One region of the Paenibacillus sp. CH40 genome, then DNA from elsewhere that is predicted to be linked to it. Evidence: a T-box and tRNA genes for the amino acid it is inferred to sense, from the RefSeq annotation. Region 1 holds a T-box; the other regions hold tRNA genes.
What was found. A T-box is a leader RNA that pairs with one kind of tRNA and senses whether it is charged. The one in region 1 lies ahead of argS (arginine--tRNA ligase), so its partner is inferred to be a tRNA-Arg.
Positions count from the first base shown of each region.

Region 1 (4,216 bases):
TTATCTATCCATTCAGGCGCGTGAAATGCTCGATGCTGAAGGCTTAGATTACGTACAAATTGTAGCTTCCAATGATTTGGACGAAAATACGATTTTTAACCTGAAAGCCCAAGGGGCACGTATTGATGTATGGGGTGTAGGAACACAGCTTATTACGGCTTCAGATCAACCATCGCTCGGCGGGGTGTACAAGCTAGTTGAACGAGAAGTGGATGGCGAAATGTTGCCGACGATTAAGATCTCGGGTAACCCAGAAAAAGTATCCACACCAGGCAAGAAGGATGTATATCGCATTGTGGATAAGAAGAAAGGGAGAGCTGTAGCCGATTATATTTCTTTCCCGGATGAAGAGCGTCCGCGTAATGGTAAGCGCCTGAAGCTGTTTAACCCTTTGCATCCGTATATGAAGAAGTATGTAGAAAATTATGAAGCCGTGCCAATGCTTGAGCCTATTTTTATAAATGGACAGAAGGTATATGAGCTTCCTGAGCTGGATGAAATTCGTGCCTACCATACTTCACAGTTGAAATTGTTTTGGCCAGAATATTTGCGGAAGCTGAACCCTGAAATTTATCGTGTAAATCTGAGCGAGAAGGTATGGGAGCTGAAGCAAAAGCTGATCGACAGCTATATGCAGCCCGAAGTTGAAGAAAAAGAATAGTTGGAAGAGGCACCTCATGAATGTATGGGGTGCCTTTTTGTGTCGCGGCATGTAGGAAATAGGAGCTTATTTATAAATTTCTCTCATCACATGTCGTAGCTCAGGGACAATAATGCGTTCCATTGCCAAACGAACGGCTCCGCGTGAGCCAGGCATAGAAAATACAGCTGTCCGACCCACAGTACCAGCTACAGCCCGGCTTAATATAGCTGCTGAACCAATGTCCTCAGCAAAGCTTAAATAACGGAAGATTTCCCCAAAGCCAGGTAGTTCCTTATCCAGTAGAGAGGAGACGGCTTCATATGTAGTATCACGTGGAGAAATACCGGTACCGCCTGTCAAAAGTACAGCCTCGATGTCATTCTGTGCCGCTGCTTCGGATACTAACTGCTGAATACCTTCGTAGTCATCCTTGACGATGACATATCGAACAACCTTATATCCATTGGTTTCTAGTAGATCCATGAGCAGTTGTCCCCCGGTATCTGTTTCCACGGTACGTGTGTCCGAGACAGTCACGACCATGCAATTAACCTGTTGCGGGGATTCCTGTCGATGCTCCTCTACGGAAGACATATTCATTAAAATGTTCACTCCTTGATCGATGGTTAGACATACACTTTTTACAATAGAGCAATGACTGAGTGTATGCAAGTCAGAAACAGGGGCTAAAAATCCATGTGATTAATATCCTTGCACTTACATACTGGAATATAGTACACTTCCTTACATAAGTCGGGATTGTTTTGTTTTTATTTTATTGTAAGCGCGCACATCAAATGATTAAACTCAAGGATCAGCGGGTAATAGTACAGCAGGGTCAACAACTGGGAGGTAATGTAATATGAATCATTCATACCAACAATGCGTGGATGCTTGCCTGGAATGTATGAACGCTTGCAATGTATGTTACGTAGCGAGTTTGAAGGAATATGATTTAGCTATGCTGCGTGAATGTATTCGAGTGAGTAGGGAATGTGCAGAAATATGCGGATTTGCTGCTCAAATGCTGCAGCGCGGAACGGATTTTGCCGAGCAAATCTGTGAGCTGTGCGCCAAGGCCTGTGAGGTATGTGCTGCTGAATGCAGCAAGCATTCCCATGATCATTGCAAACATTGTGCAGAAGCCTGCCGTCGTTGCGTTCAGGCATGCCGCCAATTGGTGGCAGTGTAATTACATATATGGAACTAGTGCCTGAAGAGGAAATAAAAGGTTGCTTTCTACTGAATAGGTTTGTATAATAATTGGAATTAACGTCATGGAACGGGAGAGTAGCAGCGGAGCCGTATCATTACAGCGAGCCGGAAGAGGTGGAAGCCGGTATGAGGTCCGATGTGAAGCGCACCCGGGAGACGGTTGATCCAACGAGCAGAAATTCTAGTAGATCAGCCCGGCAGACACCGTTATTAGTCATTGGAGTGAAATCGCGATTTGTGTAAGTTAGCTTTAGCTGCACAACCGATTTACGAAGAGTGGTACCGCGGGGATATTGAAGTTCTCGTCTCTTGAATTATTTCAAGAGGCGGGGGCTTTTTTTGTTAGATTCTATAAAAAGAAGGAGAGAGATCATGTTAGTGAGGATTGCTGCTCAAGCGATATTGGCCCATACGGGCTTGGAGGAAAAAGAAATTTTATCTTTATTCGAGGTGCCTCCGCAGCCTGAATGGGGAGATGTAGCGTTTCCCTGTTTTGTGCTGGCTAAGAAGTTTCGAAAGTCTCCGCAGCACATTGCAATGGAATTAGCGGAGCTAGTGAGCCATGAAGAAGGTTTAACTGCTTCAGCATCGGGTGCCTACGTAAATATAACATTGGATCGATCGGTTCATATTCCGCTTATGCTTGCTGAATTGAGCAAAGCTGATTTCCTCAGGCCCAATATCGGACACGGACAGCGGGTGGTCATTGATATGTCTTCGCCCAATATTGCCAAACCGTTTGGTATTGGTCATCTTCGCTCTACTGTTATTGGTGCTGCCTTGTATCGTATTCTTGGTGAAACCGGATATGTCCCAATTAGTGTGAATCATCTTGGAGATTGGGGAACACAGTTTGGCAAGCAAATTGCGGCCTATAAAAGATGGGGAAATGAGGAGCAGCTACAACATGATCCGATTGGTGAATCGCTGAAACTGTATGTGCGTTTTCATCAGGAGGCCGAGCATGATCCGTCTTTAGAGGATGAAGGCCGCGAGTGGTTCCGACGTTTGGAACATGGGGATGCTGAGGCTCAACAACTATGGGAGTTTTTTGTTGAAGTCAGTCTGGGTGAATTTGATCGTATGTACCAGCGTCTAAACATTACATTTGACCATGTGCTGGGAGAAAGTTTTTACAATGATAAGATGCAGGCAGTTGTTGCTCAATTAAGAGCAAAAGGATTGCTGGAGGAAAGTGATGGCGCGCTCGTGGTTCGTCTGGAAGACGAGGAACTGCCGCCATGTCTTATTCTAAAAAAGGATGGGACTACCATTTATCCGACACGTGATCTGGCAACAGCGATTTATCGTCATGAAGTGATGAAGGCTGATCGGCTTCTGTACGTCGTTGGTGGGGAACAGAAGCTGCATTTCCAGCAGGTGTTTGCGGTGCTGAAACATGCAGGAGAGGCATGGGCGGAGCAGTGTGAGCATGTGCCGTTTGGATTAATGCGGTTTGCGGGTAAGAAAATGTCTACAAGACGTGGAAAAGTTGTCAAACTGGAAGAGGTGCTGGATGAAGCTATAGCCCGTGCTCAAGCCATCATTACTCAGAAGAATCCCGATTTGCAGGAACAACAGGCAGTAGCAGAGGACGTTGGTATTGGGGCGATTATTTTTGGTGACTTAAAAAACAACCGGCTGAATGAAGTGGATTTTTCGTTGGAGGAGGCGCTGACCTTTGAAGGTGAGACCGGGCCTTATGTGCAGTATACTCATGCGCGCATACGCAGCCTTCTGGAGAAAGCTCATGCTCGCGCCGATGTTGATGTTACTACTAATTCTAGCGACAACGCCCTTGTCCAAGATAGCCATTCTCGTGATTTGAATGACATATCGGATGAAATGTTTGGTGACGCAGGTTGGGCGCTGCTTAAGCAGTTGGATCGTTATCATGGACAACTGATACGTGCGGCTCGCCAACTGGAGCCTTCGGTTATTGCGAGATTTGCACTGGATACGGCCCAGGCGTTCAATCGTTTTTACGCCAAGGAAAGGATTGTCAATGGTGGACGCTGGCGTATTCAATTGGCGGAACAAACTGCGGATATTCTGGCATGCGCGCTGCAACTTCTTGGTCTGAAAGCACCGAATCGGATGTAAGCAAAGAGAACAAAGGGGAGCGAGGTTTGCCGGCGGGATACTGCTACCCAGATCCGGTTCTTCCAAGGGGATACTGTAAAAGGTAATCTGTTACAGGCACTTTTGGGTATGTATAAAGATTGTGAGCAGAAAAGAGTTAGACGGGTTACACTAATCGCAGGTATTCCACTGTTTTGCAACCAATTTGTGCATATTTGAAACATTTGATGCTTTTATTGCGTCGGTAAGTATAGAAGCAAAGTAAACATGGAGGTG
Region 1 covers NZ_JANAVQ010000002.1:229,572-233,787, reverse strand. The annotation lists gene NLX73_RS07480 (nicotinate phosphoribosyltransferase) at 1-661, shown strand, start outside; gene NLX73_RS07475 (MogA/MoaB family molybdenum cofactor biosynthesis protein) at 728-1,243, opposite strand; gene NLX73_RS07470 (four-helix bundle copper-binding protein) at 1,506-1,835, shown strand; T-box leader at 1,913-2,171, shown strand; gene argS (arginine--tRNA ligase) at 2,231-3,961, shown strand.

Region 2 (4,216 bases), on a different contig from region 1:
TTTTGAATAATTCTTCCAGTTTCAGCTTTTCTCTCAATTGCATAAATATAATGCGCTGCTACTGTTGCATGACCACAAATTGGAACCTCTGTTGTTGGAGTAAAAAATCTTACTTCAACATCATAATTTGAAGAATCTGTTTCAAAAATAAATGCAGTTTCCGAATTATTTAATTCTCTTGCAATTCTCTGCATCTGCTCATCTGTAAGTCCATTTGCATTTGGAACAACCCCAGCAGGGTTACCATGAAATCTATTTTTTGTAAATGAGTCTACTTGATATATTCTATATTTTTTCATAATTTCGCCTCTATAAATACTAATTTGTCTGTCTGTTAAATCTGATATTAACATACTTTTTAGGCAGTTTCACTTAAATTAAAAGATATAATATGGCCCTTTAATGAAAACGAACTGATCCTTATTATAGAATCGCGCTCTTTTATGGAAGATTGTTATTAAACTAAAGCCGCAGTTAGCTGAAATGGTCTTCTCATCCTTATCTAAAAGCGGAATAAATCTTTTATGATTATAGATACTTTTAGATTCTGCCACGCCTGTTGAATAACCAAAATAAGTAACTCAATTCATGAAACAAGAGGTGCACTGAAGAAGAACGCGCCGAATCTGAATCAGCCATTCAACAGGTAGTTTTGAAGAAGAAATAGACGAGAAAATCGCGCAAAGGAAAGAACGGCATGTTGGGGCCATGAAGTCTGAGCAGCAACAAATAGCCAATTGAGCAGGACATAGACGATTAGAGCACAGAATAATTGCCCATAGACCACATTTTCAGTCGTACCAAACAGCGTTGGAATATTCAAATGTTGCTTGATCCAACGAAAGAAGACTTCAATCTGCCATCGAGCCTTATAGATCTGTGCGATTTGTTCTGCGGTCACCTGCATTAAATCGGTAACCACCCGAATTTCCCGACCTTCAAAATCCCGAAACATCACCACACGATGACGTTGTCTGGAACGACACTGAGGGGTTCCCAACTGGCAAGTGATATCCCGAATGACGGATGAATCTGGCTTCGTAAGGCGACGTAGCGCATGAGGCTTTTCCAAATGGACGTTGTCGCGAAGCCGAATGACAAACGATTGTCCATGGGTTTTGAAGTGATCCAGACGCTCCAGTTTCCCATAAGCACGGTCCATCACCAAAATGTAGTCCGGTTGAGCCAACGCTTCACTCATGGGGCCATCATGCTTGGAGCCCAGCGTTTCGACCACCTGAAGGGTTGCCCATTTTCTGCTCGTAAAGCGACTTGAAGTTTAATACCTGCACGCTCCCCGTGATAAAGAGCCCAAGGCAAACGCGTTTTTCCCACCGTCATCGTGGTTGAATCGATGAGTAATAATTCTTTTGGGAAAGTCAGTTTCCGACGTGCTTCCCGGTTACATTTGCAAACAAGTAGATGGAAAAGTTCCTTAAATACGGAAAACGGGACTTCGGCGGCTTTGGTTGAAAAGCGTGAGTAGTGGACGACGGGCAAGCCACAGAGAGCCGCATAATCTACGCTGGATCGATAGCTACCCCATTGTTCCAACGCAGCCATGCACCAGTATTGGAGTAAATGGTACACCGTAAACTTGCGGGCTTTGTCTTCATAACCTATTAACTTCACAACCCTTTGAACTTCTTCAGGAGTCAGCATGGATTGAAGGATAGATGTAATCGTGATAGAATTTTTCATGAGATCGTCTTCTTTCGGATTCGTTTGGATGGTACCAACGATTCTACAGAAAAGACGATCTTTTTTCTACCATTTTGTGGTTATTCAACAGGAGTGCTACTATATAAAGGTATTAGTTTACTGTATGTTTCGGAGCGGCTTGGTCACGCCTCATTAGATATCACTACCTCTACATATGCCCACCTTATGAAAGAGCTACGTGAACAGGATTCAAAACAACAGACATTTTTGAACGTTTATATAGCGTGTAAAAATCGTATGTATAATTTGAGTAAACAGGTGTATTGATCACACCTTTTTCTAACGTTTTCTATCGTAACCCCAATAAAATAAAAAACGCCCCAAACCCTTATATATCAAGGATTTGAAGCATTTTTAATTTCGTTCAAACTTTACATATCTGAACGCTTCGACGTCCCAGGAGGGATTCGAACCCCCGACCGACGGCTTAGAAGGCCGTTGCTCTATCCAGCTGAGCTACTGGGACAAGATGGTGATCAATAAAACCTTATGTATTCAGCGCATTGATTATTATATCACATTTCGGGCAACTGTCAAAAGCATTTTTTTTATGATATAGGGAAGCTGGCTGCAAAAGGAATCATTTGGACGCTAACGGGGTATTATGTACAAAGAACCATGCATAAAGGAGGGGTTAATCTGTGAGAGGTCTTTTGTCGTCACTTTGTTATTTCAGCATTTTCTTCGCACCTTTTCTAGTGCCTGTCATTGTGTGGATTGCAGTACGGGACGAATATGTTCAGGGACATGCAAAAAAAGCTATTTTATCGCATATTTTCCCCATTATTGCGGCAATTCCGCTCGTGTATTTTATTATTACGGCGAATCATGCAGGTTCAGTGATCGGTTTTGTACTGCTATTCGTAGTGGTCTATCTCGGGGTTTTTGTTTATAACATCTACAAAGGGATTATGACGCTGCGTGAAGCGGCTTAGTTCAAAAAGAAGCCTCCTACATACCGCTAATTTGGCGGGATACGGAGGCTTCTTTAGGGTCATTTTTGATGAGTTGCTGTTGCTATTGGGTTCAATGGCTGCTTATTTATTCCCAAAGCGTTTAGGACTTCTCCGTACTTCATGTCTTACGTTTTTCTCCAGCACTTCTTCCGCGAACTCATTGTTATGAATATAACTGCTGCCTTTGTTTTTCTTATAATTCGCTTTGCCGTCTATGATTTCCCCCTCCTTTCACGCTGATCCGGCGATGGCGCCGGGGCCCAAATCAACAAAAGCCGAGGCATAGCACACCATATCCTCATGTCCCGAACTCCTTGGCGAACTCAGTGCTGAGCTGCCCATAGGAGAGCAATTCTTTTTTAAACTTCTCTCGCTCCTCACCAGCAGTAATGTGTGTAGAGTCGGTAAAAGCCTTGTCTGTCACTTCCTCAAATGCCGAATGCAGATTATTGTCGTACCAATCCAGCTCCAGATCGGCGTCATTGCGGATGATTCGTATCATGTCATAGTCATGCTGACCATCCGTCTGATCCTTGGCCGTGATATAGACCAGCAGTTCCGGGTCATCTGCGGCACCGGGCCGCACCTCTACCTCAGCGCAGCGCACTCCGTCAAGTTCAGTGAAGCGGCGTATTTTGGCATCCTTGATGTAGTACATGGTCTCCCTCCTTCCTTGCGAGTAGACGGGTTGCCCCATCTGTAGTTTTCGGAACGGACAGACATTTTATGCTTCTTTTCGGCATATATACTGATGAACTGGGGATTTAGTTTTTGATTCATTCCAACACTGGATGAACACGACAAAGAGAGGATGAACAGACATGTGCGGAATTACAGGTTTCATACAGTGGAACGGAGACTTAATGCATCAATCTGAGCTGCTGCTGAATATGACACAAACGCTCTCCGATCGCGGACCGGATGCTGCGGGTACCTGGATATCCAACCCGTGTGCCTTCGGACACCGAAGATTGAGCGTTATAGACCCGGAAAATGGCGCTCAGCCCATGATCCGGCAGCTGGAGGATATCACTTATACGATTGTATATAACGGGGAAATATATAACGCGCCTGAGCTGAAAAAAGAGCTGCAACAGCGCGGGCATTTTTTCCGTACACAATGCGACACGGAGGTGCTGCTCGAATCCTATATCGAATGGGGCCCTGAATGTGTGGATCGGTTAAACGGCATTTTTGCGTTTGCGGTCTGGGATAGCGAGCGGGAGCAGGTATTTCTGGCACGGGATCGGCTGGGAGTAAAGCCGCTATTTTATAGCCAAACCGAAGAAGTATTCGTATTTGGCTCAGAACCCAAAGCACTGCTCCAGCATCCAGCGGTAGAGGCAGCAGTGGACGCCGAGGGATTGGCCGAAATTTTTATCATAGGGCCTGCACGTACCCCCGGACACGGCGTCTATTCGTCTATGAAGGAGCTACGCCCCGGGCATACGTTAACCTACAGCCGCGACGGCGTGCGCATCCATGCCTACTGGACACTGGAAAGCATTGCGCATGAGGATAACACCGAAGAAACGGCA
Region 2 covers NZ_JANAVQ010000005.1:261,608-265,823, reverse strand. The annotation lists gene NLX73_RS17195 (PhzF family isomerase) at 1-299, opposite strand, end outside; gene NLX73_RS17190 (IS4 family transposase) at 632-1,201, opposite strand; gene NLX73_RS17185 (hypothetical protein) at 1,198-1,701, opposite strand; tRNA gene NLX73_RS17180 (tRNA-Arg) at 2,115-2,188, opposite strand; gene NLX73_RS17175 (magnetosome magnetite crystal formation protein family) at 2,364-2,657, shown strand; gene NLX73_RS17170 (hypothetical protein) at 2,977-3,336, opposite strand; gene asnB (asparagine synthase (glutamine-hydrolyzing)) at 3,500-4,216, shown strand, end outside.
Region 2: it has a tRNA-Arg gene. The T-box ahead of argS (arginine--tRNA ligase) is inferred to sense a tRNA for this amino acid. The anticodon was not compared.

Region 3 (4,216 bases), on a different contig from region 1:
TGTCATTGGCAGCCATCAAGCTGTCCACGCTGGACCCAGAGGGCTTGGGAATTGAAATGGAGGCGGGTAAGCCGGGATGGAATGATTCCATGAACGGACTTCCGGGGCTGTTTGCTTCTGGATTCAGTGAACTGTGTGAATTACAGCGACTTGTAAGATTTTTAATACATGCACAGGTGAAGCTTTCGGGCGATTCTGTGCTACGGTTGCCGCGAGAAGTTGCTAAGTTGATCCAACAGCTGAGGCTCGCAATGGAGGAATACTACCACGTTTCTGATGAGGCTGATTACAGGGATGAGAGCAAGGATTACAGCTTCTGGTCACGGATTTCGGATGCTAGAGAAGCGTACCGCGAATCGATTCGTTTTGGATTTGAAGGAACAGAAATACCACTAGCGTTTGAAGATGTACTGGTGTTTTTGCTCCAAGCTGAACGTAAACTCCAACAGGGGATGGATAAGGCTCTGCTTATCGGTGAGGGGATATACCCAACCTTCTTTTATTATGAAGCCAGAGAATTCGAGGTACAGGAGGATGACTGCGGGGGCAAGCTCGTAAACATACATTCCTTCGAACGTAAGGATACCCCATATTTTCTAGAGGGACCGACCCGGGCTATGAAAGTGGTTGGCGACATTGTAAATGGGCAGGAGCTATATCGGCAAATCAGGCAGAGCGGGCTTTACGACAGGAAGCTGGGTATGTATAAGGTGAATGAAAGTCTGGCGGGGCAGCCGTTTGAACTCGGTCGTTCCAGAGCTTTTACACCGGGTTGGCTGGAAAATGAATCTATATTTATGCATATGGAATATAAATATTTACTTGAGTGTTTAAAGGCGGGTCTATACACTGAGTTTTTTTCAGACATTAAAAAAGCGTTTCCGCCTTTTATGGACCCAGAGGTCTACGGGAGAAGCACGCTGGAGAACAGCTCCTTTATTGCTAGTATTGCTAATCCTGATGCAAGTTTGCATGGAACGGGATATATTGCGAGGCTGAGCGGATCTACGGCAGAATTTATTCATATGTGGTTATGGATGATGACGGGCGGGCAGCCGTTTGGGTATGATCATAGGGGACTATCCTTGGGACTGGAGCCCAAGCTGCCAGGCTGGCTGTTCACAGCTACAGGTGAGCTATCTTTCTGTTTTCTCGGAAGCTGCCAGGTGACTTATTTTAATACGGATCGTAAGGATACTTATGCACCGGAATGCAGAGTGACCCAATATGTACTGTATTACGTCAGTGGCGAAAAGAAGACGATATACCAGGCTGTATTAGATCAAAAAGAAGCGCAAGATGTGAGAGAGCGGTTGATTTCCCGTATCGAGGTATATTTGGGGACATAGCTCTATGAATTAAAGCCGTCATGCTGCCATAACAGAGCATAACGGCTTTTTAAGACTGCATAAATCCTTGTGTGAGGGGGAACTATGCTGAAATATCTTGCAAATCCAGTATAACAGGGCAGTGGTCACTGCCTGTAATATGGCAATCAATGCTCGCATCCATCAATAGCGGACGAAGTCTCTCCGAGACGAGGAAGTAATCAATCCGCCAGCCGATATTCCGTTCCCTCACCTTTGGCATGTAGGACCACCAGGAATAAACATCCGTCCGGTCAGGATAAAAGTATCTGAAGGTATCTATAAATCCGGCGTCTAGCAGCTGTGACATGCGTTCCCGTTCCTCAGGCGTGAATCCGGCATTTCCGTAGTTAGCCTTGGCATTTTTGAGGTCGATCTCCTGATGAGCTACGTTCAAGTCTCCACAAACGATGACAGGCTTCAAAGCATCCAGTTGTTGCAGGTAGCTGCGAAAACGGTCTTCCCATTCCAGTCTGTAGGGCAGTCGGGATAAGTCCCGTTTGGTATTCGGTGTGTACACATTGACGAGATAAAATTTTTCGAATTCCAGAGTAATGGTTCGGCCCTCTGGTTCTTCGTTTTCCTCAAGTCCATAATGCACAGAGAGCGGCTTGATTTTGGTGAAAATAGCCGTGCCGGAATATCCTTTTTTCTCAGCGTAATTCCAGTATTGTGTATATTCCTCCATGTTCTCCATGAGGATTTGACCTTCTTGAAGCTTCGTTTCCTGTACGCAAAAAATATCGGCATTTGTTTCTTTTAGATAAGTATAAAATCCTTTGGTCACACAGGCTCTTAAGCCGTTTACATTCCAAGATATTAATTTCATTTGTTAATCTCCTTGCTAATTCACGCGGTCAAGCGATGTGATTTGTATATCCTTTGTTGACATAAGCTTATAAATGTCTTCTAACTGGACTTCATAGGTTTTTCATCAAAATGGTCCTGAAATGGTGCAACATGATAGATGATAGCAATTTCTGCGTTTTTTTGAAAGAGTAGAGACTTGAAACCAGCGCCTAAAGTAGTGATGGGCAGACTAATCTTTCTACATTATTTATAATGAAAAAAAGCTCCCTTGCGGAAGCTATTTTTGGTGTAATTTATCAAGAGAGATACTCTCCCTATGGTCGGCTGCGAAGTATAGGCTAACGATACCGATGACCCGACGTTCCCCCGTGGTTTATCTCATGAGAACAAAAAAAGCCTCCATTATGGAGGCTTCTTGTTATGACGTCCCAGGAGGGATTCGAACCCCCGACCGACGGCTTAGAAGGCCGTTGCTCTATCCAGCTGAGCTACTGGGACATAAAATTCAAGCGAATATTAATATATCATATGGATAAAAGAAATTCAAGTCTTATTTTGCATATATCGCTTATTTAGGCTTTATACAGCATAAATTCTGAGTAGACGTAGTTTTTTTTGCCTTATAAAAGGGTATGTTAGAATACAGGTGAATATGTGTAAGACGAGTGGTTGGACTTCGGCTACTGTTTCTCATATAATCTACAAATACTTGAGCTTGCGAAGGAGAGGGGGTGCCTTGAATAAAGGACTCCAAGGTGACGACAAAAGAAAATAATATTGTATTGTTTCCGAAGACACTGGACTATTATCAAATTCAACTTACTGTGATGCTTGAAAACGAACGTTACGGAGAGGCGATGGCGATGCTGCGTTTTTTAATGCAGTGTCAGGGACAGGAGCAGAAGCAATACGATGAATGGAACGCTCTATTACAATGGCTGGAGGCTGCATTTCCACAGTACGCTGACAGCGGGGCGGTAACGGACGCTGTGGAAGAAGAGGTCAGTGAAGTAGAGTTAGCTCGCCGTCATGCACGCTTTAAGCAGGAGCAGGATGCAGGCTACAGCAACAAGCTGTTGCGGATGGCTATGGATGAACCCTTATCCGAACAGACGATTTTAGCGTTGGAGCAGTTGTCCTATCTGGAACTGCCAGAAATCGACGATGCCTTGCTTCGCTGGATTACGGAACGGGAAATCCATCCTTTACTTCAATTCCGTGTTCTACAGACAATGCGACGACGCGGAATGGAAGGGACGATAGAAATCAGACGGGGTGATGAACAAGCGGAAATCGACATTGAAACGGTTCCGTTACAGCCAGGTGATTTTCCAGAGTCTATTATGCGTATTTTGGAACGGGTGGCCGATCAAACTGAGGTGCACGAGCCTACACTATTCTATTTTGCACAGGAGCTGTGGTCACAGTTTGTGATGGCAGTATACGGTACGAAAGATTATAGATCAATGTTGGTGGAAGAGGACGGAATGCCGGATATTTGGGCTGCAGCACTCCATCAGACGGTTTCGGAAAGTTTGAACGGAAATAATAATGAGGAAGAAACTCGTGCTATATATGGCATTACAGATGCGCTTCGCTTCCGTTTTGAGCAAGCGTATCGGTCGATGCGACTATTCGTAGCGGCGGGAATGAACACTCCTTAATGACCGGAAACGTTTACCTGTGAAGCATTCAAAGGGCTGCTCTTGAAAAAGACAGTAATGTTAGATATACTATAGTGGTTATTTTGTGTGCGTTGATTGTAATGAAAACTAAGTGAAGATTTTGTTGGAGGGGAAAGCATAAAATGAAAGCAACTTGGGAGAAAATAGAGAAGAACCTTGGGGTTCTTGAAGTTGAGGTTGACGCGGATCGTGTAGCCGCTGCACTCGACAAAGCTTTTAATAAAGTGGCAAAACAAGTAAGTGTACCAGGATTCCGTAAAGGTAAAGTACCACGTCCTATCTTTGAAAAACGCTATGGTATTGAAAGTCTGTACCAGGATGCAATTGACATCCTGTTGCCAGAAGCTTACAGCC
Region 3 covers NZ_JANAVQ010000005.1:324,310-328,525, forward strand. The annotation lists gene NLX73_RS17425 (cellobiose phosphorylase) at 1-1,349, shown strand, start outside; gene NLX73_RS17430 (exodeoxyribonuclease III) at 1,432-2,196, opposite strand; tRNA gene NLX73_RS17435 (tRNA-Arg) at 2,602-2,675, opposite strand; gene NLX73_RS17440 (hypothetical protein) at 2,933-3,841, shown strand; gene tig (trigger factor) at 3,985-4,216, shown strand, end outside.
Region 3: it has a tRNA-Arg gene. The T-box ahead of argS (arginine--tRNA ligase) is inferred to sense a tRNA for this amino acid. The anticodon was not compared.

Region 4 (4,216 bases), on a different contig from region 1:
CGGAACGTTAAAATCTACACGAACAAACACCCGTTTTCCATTCAGTTCTATATCACGTACGCTCTTTTTGTTCATCTCCATATTCCTCCGCACCCTTATAATTTTACGAAACAGGAATTTAAGGCACATTTGATATATAAAGAGCGGAAACAATAACCTGTTTCCGCTCTATGTTATTGCTCAATAAGACTGTTCTTATTTAGCCAGTTTTGCGAAGTATTCCAACGTGCGGATCAATTGTGCAGTGTAGGACATTTCGTTGTCATACCAAGCTACAGTTTTCACCAGTTGTTTGTCGCCAACAGTCAGAACTTTAGTTTGAGTTGCATCAAACAAAGAACCGTAAGTGATACCTTTGATGTCGGAAGAAACGATTTGATCTTCAGTGTATCCAAAAGTATCAGCATCAGAAGCTTCTTTCATTGCTGCGTTGATTTCTTCAGCAGTTACGTTTTTCTCCAGAACTGTTACCAACTCAGTCAGGGAACCAGTTGCTACTGGAACACGTTGAGCCGCGCCATCCAGTTTACCTTTCAGTTCAGGAATTACCAGACCGATAGCTTTTGCAGCACCAGTTGTGTTAGGAATGATGTTTTCAGCTGCTGCGCGAGCACGACGGAAGTCACCTTTAGCATGTGGAGCATCCAAAGTGTTTTGGTCGCCAGTGTAAGCGTGAATTGTAGTCATCAAACCTTCGATGATACCGAATTTGTCTTGCAGTGTTTTAGCCATAGGAGCCAAGCAGTTTGTTGTGCAAGAAGCACCGGAGATTACAGTTTCAGTACCGTCCAGAATTTCATGGTTTACGTTATAAACGACAGTTTTCATGTCGCCAGTAGCTGGAGCGGAAATAACAACTTTTTTAGCGCCGCCTTTCAAATGTTTCTCAGCAGCTTCTTTAGTTGTGAAGAAACCTGTGCATTCCAGAACGATGTCTACACCCAGGTCTCCCCAAGGCAGTTCTTCAGGGTTGCGGTTAGCCAAAACTTTAACTTCTTTACCGTTTACTTTGAAGAAGCCGTCATGTACTTCTACTTCTCCTTGGAAAGTACCTTGTGTTGTATCATATTTCAACAAATGTGCCAACATTTTGGAATCTGTCAAGTCATTGATTGCTACTACTTCAATACCTTCCACGTTTTGAATCCGGCGGAAAGCAAGGCGTCCAATACGTCCGAAACCGTTAATACCAACTTTAACTGTCATGAGTGAGTTCCTCCCAAAGTTCGTTTAGTTTAGTTTTATATATTCAAGACAGACCCGAAAGCCCGTCAAGACAACACCATTCATAAATCCATCTTAACCATTTAAATAATGACTTACAATCTCGGCAGCAGCGCCTTCGTCGGTGACTAGAATGTCTTCTTGTCCGAAACGCAGTACCGCATGAATAGCGGCCGCCTTGCTCTTGCCTCCAGCTACACCTAGAACCGTATCGGTACGCCTGATGTCCTCTAATCGAAGTCCAAGCGTCAGCATTCTGTGAACAACGACGCCATCTTCGTTAAAGTAATAACCAAACGATTCGGCAACGGCCCCCTCACTGCTGATCTGAGCAAAGGTTTCGGGATCAAGTTTACGTCTATGTGCCATCGCTATGGCGTTGCCTATCCCGTGAATGATGATACGACTCTCGCGAATCAGGTTCAATATATCCTGAATGTTCGTATCTTCAAGCAAGGAGTTGTAAGCATGATTGCTGAGCAAATCCGGTACATGGAGCAGACGGTATTGAGCGCCTACCTTGCGAGCCATTGTGGAAGCAATTGTGTTGGCCTGCATTTCCATGCTTTCTCCCAACCCCCCGCGTGCTGGTACAAACCACCCACCCTTAAGTGGGCCATTAGAAGGTAGTGCCAGTTGTTCCGCCACGTCGGCAATCGTCGTGCCACCTGTTACAGCGACCACATCCTCGTCGTCCATAACACTCAGCAACGCTTTTGCTCCAGCGCGCCCCAGCTCCTGCTTTGTTAACGGAGAAGCATCCGAATCCCCTGGAACGACAACCACCTTCCTCAAACCATAGGCTTGACGAATCTGGTCCTCCAATTGGGACAGGCCGAACAAGTTGTTCGCAATCGGCTCCAGCTGTTCCAGCAGATCCAGTCCTGCTTTGCTCACCTTCATGCCTACACTCTCAATCTCAATTAGCCCTTGAGCTTTAAGAAGATCGGTTTCGGCGCGCAACACGCGCTCAGTCATGTTCAGTGAAGCTGCCAGTGTTCTGCGTCCAACAACATCGGACAGCATAATCTGATGCAGGATCGTGTACCTTTTTTTCAAAACATCCATGAGGTCGGGCAGAAGCTGCTTCTGTATTTCTAATATCTTTCGCATGCTTTCCACTCCCGCACACTTCTAAGTTCTGTCTCTAATGCTCTATCTCTAACTGGTCTTAAAACGTCCCGGGATAACTTTTTAAGTCCCACGTATATCTTAACCAATATTTGCTCCACATGCAAGTCTATCTGAACCTATATTTCTCAACCATTTGCCTGAATATGCGCATTTAATAAAAGCTTGCAATTCACTGCTGTATATCATATAATCATCTTTGTTTCCAATTAGCTGTTTAATTAGTTAGTTGTTTGCATTGATTGAACTATGCGCCCGTGGTCCAACGGATATGACGTAGGCCTCCGGAGCCTGAGATCGAGGTTCGATTCCTCGCGGGCGCGCCATTTTAAATGAACTCATAAATGCTTCTATATAATGTTTTAACCGATAAGAGCGCTGAGGGCTCTTTTTTTTAATCATTAGTTTGACTTTCTTTGACTTTTTGTTTGAAATTGTTTATCATGTGGTTAATACGGTAACAGTTTATAAATAAGGGACGTGTAATCGGCATGTCCACCAAATCCACTAACGATATTTAAGGGAGGTTTTTTGACGTGAGCTATGTTCCTATGGTAGTAGAACAAAGTAACCGCGGCGAACGCGCCTATGACATTTATTCCAGACTGTTGAAGGATCGCATTATTTTGTTAGGCTCGGACGTCAATGACGTTGTAGCCAACTCTATTATTGCGCAAATGCTGTTTTTGGCTGCCGAAGATCCTGAAAAAGATATTCACTTGTATATTAACAGTCCTGGCGGTTCCATTACAGCTGGTATGGCCATTTTCGATACGATGCAATACATCAAACCTGACGTATCTACGATTTGCGTAGGTATGGCGGCTTCCATGGGCGCGTTCTTGCTAAATGCAGGCGCCAAAGGTAAACGTTTCGCTTTGCCAAACAGTGAAATTATGATTCACCAACCACTGGGTGGTGCACAAGGCCAGGCAACGGATATTGAAATCCGGGCACGCCGCATTCTGAAAATGCGTGACAAATTGAACCGCATTCTCGCAGATCGCACAGGCCAACCACTGGAGCGCATTGAAAAAGACACAGACCGTGACTACTTCATGTCCGCTGATGATGCCAAGGAATACGGTATTATTGATAAAGTGCTAACTAGCTCCTCTCCAGAAGGTGTATAAGAGAAGAAATTTGCCTCTCGATAGCTGGTAAATGAAAAAGCTGCCCCGGATGTTTTATCCGGTAGGCAGCTTTTTTGCTTTATTGTTTTTTTAGGTTATATACAATTGGAATTGTTTATTTGTACTATTCACTCTGTCCCGCAAAAGGCTTTCCGCCTTGTGGCAGCAGTTGACCGAACGAGTAGGTGAACTCTGGAATTCCATACGCGTATGGCGCATAATCATACAAATCAAACACGATTGTTACTCCACTGCTCGTCACATAAAAATTCTGATCTGCCGCCAGCTCTTTAAATTTGCCGAATCCTTCGCCAGCCTGAAGCGCATCGATTTTTTTCTTCAAATCAGCATTGAGGAACTTTTTGTAGTTCGGATTTGCCTTCAAAACGTCAGACAATTGCAGCAGTTTACCATCAGCGAGCGAGAACGTATATCCTTTACGTGCCGTCATGCCATGTGCGCCACCCGTATACGAGTAATCCTGCATAATTACACTCAGAATACCATTTTTGTTATAGGCAATCGCAAAATCATTTCCGAACTCATACGGTCTTTCTGTTGTAGCCTCTCCCTCAGCCATCATCTTTTTGCCTGCTGCCAATATACCCTCTGCATGCTTTTTAAGCACATTGTTAATGGCCTGTTGAGCCTCAGGATTCAGCTGGCTGCCGCTGATTTGCGGGTACTTAATCTTGTAGGACACCTTCGCATTACTCGATGCTGGAAGT
Region 4 covers NZ_JANAVQ010000009.1:175,512-179,727, forward strand. The annotation lists gene NLX73_RS21690 (phosphoglycerate kinase) at 1-75, opposite strand, end outside; gene gap (type I glyceraldehyde-3-phosphate dehydrogenase) at 196-1,206, opposite strand; gene NLX73_RS21700 (sugar-binding transcriptional regulator) at 1,300-2,337, opposite strand; tRNA gene NLX73_RS21705 (tRNA-Arg) at 2,607-2,681, shown strand; gene clpP (ATP-dependent Clp endopeptidase proteolytic subunit ClpP) at 2,892-3,488, shown strand; gene NLX73_RS21715 (PdaC/SigV domain-containing protein) at 3,613-4,216, opposite strand, start outside.
Region 4: it has a tRNA-Arg gene. The T-box ahead of argS (arginine--tRNA ligase) is inferred to sense a tRNA for this amino acid. The anticodon was not compared.